DNA from 4 places in the Bradyrhizobium sp. CB2312 genome. Region 1 is predicted to be linked to each of the others. Evidence: predicted binding sites of a transcription regulator. Region 1 holds the regulator's gene; each other region holds the start of a gene.
What was found. Region 1 encodes LexA, which represses DNA repair genes until DNA is damaged. Its sites were predicted from a motif close to TGTTCNNNNTGTGTTCNG; they were not measured.
Positions count from the first base shown of each region.

Region 2: a site for LexA is predicted at 959-976, ahead of QA642_RS24360 (single-stranded DNA-binding protein). Genes of this name have one in related genera too.
Region 3: a site for LexA is predicted at 761-778, ahead of uvrA (excinuclease ABC subunit UvrA). Genes of this name have one in related genera too.
Region 4: a site for LexA is predicted at 1,443-1,460, ahead of recA (recombinase RecA). Genes of this name have one in related genera too.

Region 1 covers NZ_CP121668.1:4,839,086-4,841,287, forward strand. The annotation lists gene QA642_RS23760 (hypothetical protein) at 1-262, opposite strand, end outside; gene QA642_RS23765 (hypothetical protein) at 457-669, opposite strand; gene lexA (transcriptional repressor LexA) at 866-1,567, opposite strand; gene glp (gephyrin-like molybdotransferase Glp) at 1,744-2,202, opposite strand, start outside.
Region 2 covers NZ_CP121668.1:4,962,148-4,964,349, forward strand. The annotation lists gene QA642_RS24355 (outer membrane beta-barrel protein) at 1-680, opposite strand, end outside; gene QA642_RS24360 (single-stranded DNA-binding protein) at 1,133-1,630, shown strand; gene QA642_RS24365 (DUF2306 domain-containing protein) at 1,826-2,202, shown strand, end outside.
Region 3 covers NZ_CP121668.1:4,958,551-4,960,752, reverse strand. The annotation lists gene QA642_RS24345 (outer membrane beta-barrel protein) at 1-528, shown strand, start outside; gene uvrA (excinuclease ABC subunit UvrA) at 875-2,202, shown strand, end outside.
Region 4 covers NZ_CP121668.1:3,879,316-3,881,517, reverse strand. The annotation lists gene QA642_RS18735 (hypothetical protein) at 1-213, opposite strand, end outside; gene recA (recombinase RecA) at 263-1,351, opposite strand.

The sequences.
Region 1 (2,202 bases):
GATGGCGATCGGGAATGTGCGGATCGATCTTGCCGAACTTGCCGACGCGCGAGTTGACGGTGCGCGTCCAGATCCAGCGATTGTCGTAGCGGACGTTGTCGGCGAAGGCGAGCTCCGTTCCCGGCAGCAGGCAGACCGCGACGGTCGGATCGGCCGCGGAGGCAAAGCCGCGCGTCGAGGTGCCGCGGAACGTTGTCGTCACGATCGTCTCGCCGACCTCGGCAGGGCGCGATGCGACGGCATGCAGGCTGTAGTCACACATCGTGGGTGCTCCTCATGCGGAGATAGCAACCCGTGCCTCTGTCTTACGAGGCGCAGGCCTCTATCAGAGTGGAAGCATAATAGCGTCTGCGCGGTTGTAGGCAAATCTGCGGCTCGCTGCCGCAGCGTGCGATCACATTATCTTTCCCGAATCCGCTGGGAACAAAGTCTGCTTTCGTGCATTCGGTGGGGGTGTCAGCGGCCAGCCGGCGCCGACCAGCCGGAATATGGCCAGACCGCTTGTGACGGTTGCGTCAGCGCATTGCGCGCGTTTCGGACTTGCTCGCTCATTGCAGTCTCCTTGGCCACGTCCTTGCGGACATGGCGGTGCGATGGTGCGGCAACGGCTTGCGACGCTGATGCTGCGACCAGCACCGCGGCTACTGTGCTCAGGATGATCTTGCGCATGAGGTCTCCTCGAACCTTCGCAGCCGAAGCCGTGCTGCTTCGTGCGGCGTGGCGAGGATGTAGCGCCGGGGGAGGGGCCGGATAATCTGCGCGAAACCAGAAAGACTATCCAGCGCGAGCGGACAATCATCCGCTCCGATCTCTGGTCGGCGATGCCGATCGAAGCGCGCGGACAGCGCGCTCAGTACTTCCGGTATCAGTACTTCCGATAAAGCCCGATCAGCTTGCCCTGAATCTTGACCCGGTTCGGCGGCAGGATGCGTACCTCATAGGCCGCATTGGCGGGCTCGAGCGCGATCGAGGCGCCGCGGCGGCGGAAGCGCTTCAAGGTCGCTTCCTCGTCGTCGATCAGCGCCACCACGATGTCGCCGGTGTCGGCGCTCTCGTTGCGCTGGATCAGCGCCATGTCGCCGTCGAGTATGCCGGCTTCCACCATGGAATCGCCGCGCACTTCGAGCGCGTAGTGCTCGCCAGAGCCGAGCATGTCGGGCGGGACGCTAATGGTGTGGCTGCGGGTCTGCAACGCCTCGATCGGCGTGCCGGCCGCGATACGGCCCATCACGGGCACCGCGACGGGACGCTCGCCCTCGTCCGCGGGCGGGCTGGAGGTCGTGCGGACCTTGCCGAGGTTGCCCTCGATGACGCTCGGCGTGAAGCCGCGACGATTGCCGGCGGCGGCCTGCAGCTCAGGCAGCTTGATCACCTCGATGGCGCGGGCGCGGTTGGGCAGGCGGCGGATGAAGCCGCGCTCCTCGAGCGCGGTGATCAGGCGATGGATGCCTGATTTCGAGCGCAGGTCGAGCGCGTCCTTCATCTCGTCGAAGGATGGCGGCACGCCGCTTTCCTTCAGTCGCTCGCTGATGAACCGCAGGAGCTCGTACTGTTTGCGCGTTAACATCTCGACCAAAATCCCCCGGTTGATGTCGTTCGATTCCGAGACGATGAATTCAGCGATAAGTCGCTGCATGCTCGAAACAAATCATGAACGGACACTATATGTTCGATACATGTTCCGCAACTGCTTAATTTACCGTGAACGCGACAAAGTTCGCGCCACGCGTGTGGCCTGCGCGTTCAGACCGGCAGGCGCAGCACCTCGCAAGGTGTGCCGGCTTCGGCCTTCGGCGCGAACGGCGCGCGCACGAGAAGTGCCTGTGCCGCAGCGAGATTCGCAAGCAGCGAGGAATCCTGGTGATTGACGGGAAGGGCGATCAACGTGCCGTCGTCGCGCGTCTCCAGGCGGGCGCGCAGATAATCCTCGCGCTGGTCGTTGGCGCCGACATCGCGGCCGAGCACCGCGCGCTCGCGGCGATGGTGAATCACGGAACGGCCCGACAGCGCGCGAATCAGAGGCACCATGAACAGGAAGGCACACACATAGGATGACACGGGGTTGCCGGGCAGGCCGATCACGCGCATCGCCGCCAGGTGTCCATGCATCATCGGCTTGCCGGGCCGCATCGCGATCTTCCAGAACGTCATCGCGATGCCCTCGGCCTTCAGCGCTTGCTGGACCAGATCGTGGTCGCCGAC
Region 2 (2,202 bases), 120 kb from region 1:
GTAGCGACGCCAAGCGGGCCGAGGAAGAAGTTGCCGGAGCCGCTGAAGCCGATGGTACGGGTGCCGAGGAAGAGGTGATCGTACTCGAAGCCGACGGTCCAGTTCGGCGCGAATCCGAACTCGACGCCGGCCCCCACGGCGCCGCCCCAGCGGGTCTCGCTGGCCCGGTCGAATTCGAGACCGGTCGGGACATCGTAGCTGCGATAGCGATCGCTGACGACCGCGCCGCCGCCCTTCACGTAGAACAGCACGTTATTCCAGGCATAGCCCATCTGGCCGGTGATCAGGCCGAAGGCGTCGATCTTGGAGCGATCGCGCAGGCCGCTGACCGCACTGATGTTGTCGCCGGAGAAATCCGCCCAGTTGCCCTGGCCTTCCAGTCCGAACACCCAGTTGGCCGACTGCCAGCGATAGCCGACTTGGCCACCGGCCGTACCGCCGGTCGCACTATGGCAGCCCTCGCCGAAGAGAGCGCCGCCAACGCCGACGAAGTCCCAGCACTTGCGGGCCGAACCGCCGCCGCCGTTGATGCCGATGTAGAAGCCGCTCCAGTCGTAAACGGTCGCCACGACCGGCGGCGGGGCCTTCGTGTAGGGACGCGCTGCGAGATCCGCCGCGCTTGCGGGAGCCGACAGGCTCAACGCCATGGCACCGATTGCACCAATCAAAATCTTATTCATTGCAGTCTCCCCAGTTTCGTCCGCTTCTTTGAAGTCCCCGAAGCGGTTGATCAGGCGCGACGCCCATATGAACTCAATTCCAAGGCGAGCGTAGCTTAACGGGGAGGCAGAGTCCGTCTCCGAAATGCAACAGCCAGAGACCTTGTGAAGCGCTTCTAACTTGATGAATGCTAACCGCTTTTGCCCGTTACCGGGAACTCGAAAAAGTTCCATTCGACGTTCGCGATTTTTGACGTCATCTCAGCGCGCTCCTGCCACGCGTTCACTGTGGCCTGCATAAGAACAAATCTGGAACAAGTTGAGGGCGGATGCTATATGTGGGGATAACCCCGGGGGGGACGGACTGATCGCCTCGCGCGAGCGTATAGGGTCGGCTCAACGGGGCGGCGGAGCTTCGCGGCGCGCGGGTTCGGCCTTTTGAAATTCAGTGGCATTTGGAGTGGAGAGCGGCGATGGCGGGAAGCGTCAACAAGGTCATTCTGGTTGGAAATCTCGGCAAGGATCCTGAAATCCGCCGCACCCAGGACGGGCGGCCGATCGCGAATTTGAGCATCGCCACCTCGGAGACCTGGCGCGACAAGAACAGCGGCGAGCGCAAGGAAAAGACCGAGTGGCACCGCGTCGTGATCTTCAATGAAGGTCTCTGCAAGGTCGCCGAGCAGTATCTGAAGAAGGGCGCCAAGGTTTACATCGAGGGCGCGCTCCAGACCCGCAAATGGACCGACCAGAGCGGCGCCGAGAAGTACTCCACCGAGGTCGTGCTGCAGGGCTTCAACTCGACGCTGACGATGCTCGACGGCCGCGGCGGCGGCGGAGGAGGCGGCAGCTTCGGCGACGAGCCGGGCGGCGATTTCGGCTCCTCGGGTCCCGTCAGCAGCGCACCGCGCCGTCCCGTGGCCGCCGGCGGCGGTGGCCGCAACAGCGACATGGACGACGATATCCCGTTCTGAGGCTCACGGGCGTCTCGCCGCGAACGCCGGCCGCTCGCGTAAAGCGACAGGATTCCTTACCAATTGACGGGCAAAGCTCGGTTTTTCCGGGCTCGCCTCAGGTGCTGCCTCAAGCCTTTGACCGGTGGCGATGTGAATGGTATTAACTTGATGTTAATCCTGTTTACATAGCTGTTCCGCCGGAGGATGCTCCGCATGAGCCTTGCGCCGCTGCTTGAGGCCGCTCCAGCGATCCCGCTGCATGCTTTCGCCGCGATGGCCGCCTTCGTGCTCGGCCTCGTCCAGTTCGCCGCGCCCAAGGGAACGTTGCCGCACCGGACGTTCGGCTGGATCTGGGTGGTGCTGATGACCGTAGTGGCGGCGTCGTCGTTCTGGATCCACCAGATCCGTCTGGTCGGGCCGTTCAGCCCGATCCATCTCTTGTCGATCTTCACGCTCGTCGTGCTGCCGCTCGCGGTTTGGCGGGCGCACACCCATCGCGTCGCCGATCACCGGCGAATGATGATCTTCATTTTCGCCGGCGCGCTGGTGATCGCGGGCCTGTTCACCCTGGTGCCCGGGCGCATCATGCA
Region 3 (2,202 bases), 120 kb from region 1:
CACAACGCGAGCGGCGGCACCGTCGGCGGCCAGATCGGCTATCGCTGGCAGAAGGGCCACTGGGTTCTCGGTGTGGAAGGCCAGGGCAACTGGGCCGACTTCAAGGGCAGCAATGTCAGCGTGGTGCTGGCGCCGCTGACCAACCAGACCAAGATCAACAGCTTCGGCCTGTTCACCGGTCAGCTCGGCTACGCCGTGAACAGCCTGCTGTTCTACGGCAAGGCCGGCGCGGCGGTGGCCCACGACCAGTACGATACTTTCGTTCCGGGCGCGGGCGCGCCAGCATTCAACAGTGTCAACCAGACCCGCTGGGGCTACTCCGCCGGCTTCGGCATCGAGTACGGATTTGCCGAAAACTGGACGGTCGGCGGCGAATACAACCACATCTTCCTCGGCCACCATGGCGCCGCTTTCGCCACGCTGGTCGGCGGCCTGGCGGCGCACACCGATCTGATCGGCCAGGACATCGATATTGGCCTGATCCGCGTCAACTACCGCTGGGGCGGTCCGCTCATCGCCAAATACTGACCCAGGTTCGCCCGCAGGAACTACTCCAGCGGACTCTCCAAGTCCGGCACTCCAAGTTCAACCCTCCAAGTCTTGCTCCAGCGCGGATTCCCCAACTCCGCGCTCAACCGCGAACAAAGGGCCGGCCTCGCGCCGGCCCTTCGCCTGTTCCGGAGGTCCTCGCTCCTGCCAGATGCCGCCAGCGCGCCAACAATCCGTTGACGATTCGCAAAGTCCACTGGAAATCCGCTCTCGTTCTTCCTACGTTCGCTGCCATACCCATCGGCGCCGATCCCGGTTCCGGGCGAAGCGCGCCTCCAGCGTTGGCGCGCTCGCGCACCCATGGGATTCCTTGAGGGCAACTCGGATGGATGAAGTGATCAAGGCGAAGCGCCAACAACAGAACGCGGGCTCGAGCCTGCGCGCAATTACGATCCGTGGCGCGCGCGAGCACAACCTCAAGAACATCGACGTCGAGATTCCCCGCGACAAGCTTGTGGTGTTCACGGGCCTCTCCGGCTCCGGCAAATCCTCGCTCGCCTTCGACACGATCTATGCCGAGGGCCAGCGGCGCTACGTCGAGTCGCTCTCGGCCTATGCCCGCCAGTTCCTGGAGATGATGCAGAAGCCTGACGTCGACCAGATCGACGGCCTGTCGCCGGCGATCTCGATCGAGCAGAAGACGACCTCGAAGAATCCGCGCTCGACCGTCGGCACCGTCACCGAGATCTACGACTACATGCGCCTGCTCTGGGCGCGCGTCGGCGTGCCCTATTCGCCGGCCACGGGCCTGCCGATCGAGAGCCAGACCGTCTCGCAGATGGTCGACCGCGTGCTGGCGCTGCCGGAAGGCACCCGCCTCTATCTGCTCGCCCCGGTCGTGCGCGGCCGCAAGGGAGAGTACCGCAAGGAGCTCGCCGAATGGCTCAAGAAGGGCTTCCAGCGCGTCAAGATCGACGGCACCTTCTACGAGCTGGCCGAAGCCCCTAGCCTCGACAAGAAATTCCCGCACGACATCGACGTCGTGGTCGACCGCATCGTGGTCCGCGCCGACATCGGCCAGCGCCTCGCTGAAAGCTTCGAGACCGCGCTGAAGCTCGCCGAGGGCCTCGCCGTCGTCGAGTTCGCCGACGCGCCCGCGGCCGCGCCCGCGGAGGAGAAAAAGAAGACCGCAAAGATCCACGACAAGAGCGGCCCCGAGCGCATCCTGTTCTCGGAAAAGTTCGCCTGCCCCGTCTCCGGCTTCACCATCCCCGAGATCGAGCCGCGCCTGTTCTCCTTCAACAATCCCTATGGCGCCTGCCCGGCCTGCGGCGGCCTCGGCGTCGAGCAGCATGTCGACGAGGACCTCGTCATCCCCGACAAGGAGCTCGCCATTGGCAAGGGTGCAATCGCGCCCTGGGCCAAGTCGTCGTCACCCTACTACACGCAGACGCTGACGGCGCTCGGCAAGCACTACAAGTTCACGCTGACCACCAAATGGAAGGATCTGCCGAAGAAGACGCAGAACGCGATCCTCCACGGCTCCGGCGAGGACGAGATCAAGTTCTCCTACGAGGATGGCGTCCGTTCCTACGACACCAAGAAGCCGTTCGAGGGCGTGATCACCAACATCAATCGCCGCTATCGGGAAACCGAGAGCGAGTGGGCGCGCGAGGAGCTCGCAAAGTATTTCCACGACGTGCCCTGCGGCGC
Region 4 (2,202 bases), 960 kb from region 1:
TTCAAGACGGGCCTTGAAGCTGTGCCTTGCGATTGCCCTGGCACCTTCTACCGGAGACACGCTTCCGGAAAGTATGCTTTTCGCCGTCTCAATAATGATCCGGCGAGCGGCAATGACCTCGGATTGATTCCAACTCACAGCGATCCCGGGCTCAACAACTGATCCGATATCTCTTGTACCACCAAACGAAACGGGCACCGAAGACGTCGGCAACTCAACGTCCTCAGTGCCCGCTCCTCGCGAAAACTTTTCGCGGTAAGGCTTATTCCTCCGCCGGCTCCTCGCCGTCGGCGTCGCTCTCAGGCGTGCCGGCCAAAATCTGCTCGGAGATCAGGCCGGAGTTCTGGCGGATCGAGGTCTCGATCTTGGCGGTGATGTCGGGGTTGGCCTTCAAGAACGCTTTCGAGTTCTCGCGGCCCTGGCCGAGGCGCTGGCTGTCATAGGAGAACCAGGCGCCCGACTTCTCGACGATGCCGGCCTTGACGCCGAGATCGAGGATCTCGCCCATCTTGGAAACGCCCTCGCCGTACATGATGTCGAACTCGACCTGCTTGAAGGGCGGCGCCAGCTTGTTCTTCACCACCTTGACGCGCGTGGTGTTGCCGACCACTTCGTCGCGCTCCTTGATCGCGCCGATGCGGCGGATGTCGAGGCGGACGGAGGCGTAGAACTTCAGCGCGTTGCCGCCGGTCGTGGTTTCGGGCGAGCCGTACATCACACCGATCTTCATGCGGATCTGGTTGATGAAGATCACCATGGTGTTGGACTTGTTGATGGAGGCGGTCAGCTTGCGCAGCGCCTGGCTCATCAGACGTGCCTGCAGGCCCGGCAGCGCATCGCCCATCTCGCCTTCGAGCTCGGCCTTCGGCACCAGGGCCGCGACCGAATCGACCACCAGCACGTCCACCGCACCCGAGCGCACCAGCGTGTCGCAGATTTCCAGCGCCTGCTCGCCAGTGTCGGGCTGCGAGATCAGGAGTTCGTCGATGTTGACGCCCAGCTTGCGGGCATAGACCGGGTCGAGCGCGTGCTCGGCGTCGATGAAGGCGCAGATGCCGCCCTTCTTTTGCGCTTCCGCCACCGTGTGCAGCGCCAGCGTGGTCTTGCCCGAGGATTCCGGCCCGTAGATCTCGACGATGCGCCCCTTGGGCAGACCGCCGATGCCGAGCGCGATATCGAGCCCGAGCGAGCCGGAGGACACCGCCTCGATGTCCATGGACCGGTCGTTCTTGCCCAGCTTCATCACCGATCCCTTGCCGAATTGGCGCTCGATCTGGGAGAGCGCGGCGGCCAGGGCTTTACTCTTGTCCATGGAAGATCCTTCGACGATACGCAGGGCAGTGGCGGACATTGGGTCGTGCTCCTTATGGCGAGGATTCGCGTGTGGGACAAACGATTGGCGAGGCGCTCGGCGATAAAAGCAATGTACACTGTCTGTTCTCTGTTCGCAATATGTTCTTTTCAGAGATCGGGTACTGTCCGTATTTAAGCCCCAGTGTCCTAAGTTGAATTTTGCGGTGTCCTAATTTGTTCGCGGCGGGCCTAGTTCTGTTCATGGCCCCTGTTCTTCTGTTCTTGCCTCGAACAGACTAGGCCGAATGGATGCGCAGTTTGCGCCAGAGGCCGCCTCAGTCGGCTTTTCGCCCCTAAATTCAATTTTAAACCGATGCAACCCGTGGCAGTTTACATGCATCACCGGCCGAGGCTCTGCCCGTAGGCGTCGGTGGCTGAGAGACCGAGAGCGCTCCCGCCTGCTACCAGGGAGTGCCGCTATGTCGGACTATTCTCACAAAATCGCCGTTCAGACCGCACTAATCGCCACAGAAATCGAGCGCACGCAGCAGATTTGCAGATACTCGCTGGAGCTGCTCCGGCTACCCATCCCCAGCACCTTTCTCGGGAACAGATTGCATCCGCTGCCAGAAAGAGAGGACGAGGAGTAAGGCCGCCTCAGTTGGCGGCCTCTTTCATTCCTCGTCAGCGAACTTCGGCCGGTATCGTTCAACCGTTGGCTTAAGCCGCTTCTTGCGCCTCACATTAGGACAGCACCAGAGATCGAGGGCTGTCCGTATTTGACCCTCGGTGTCCTAAGTTGATTTTTGCGGTGTGCGAACGTCCTAAATCCACCTCAGCGATGTCCCGCCACGTGACACAAAACCTTGGCATAGGTTGTGCACACTATTCATCACCGGGAAATTGCTC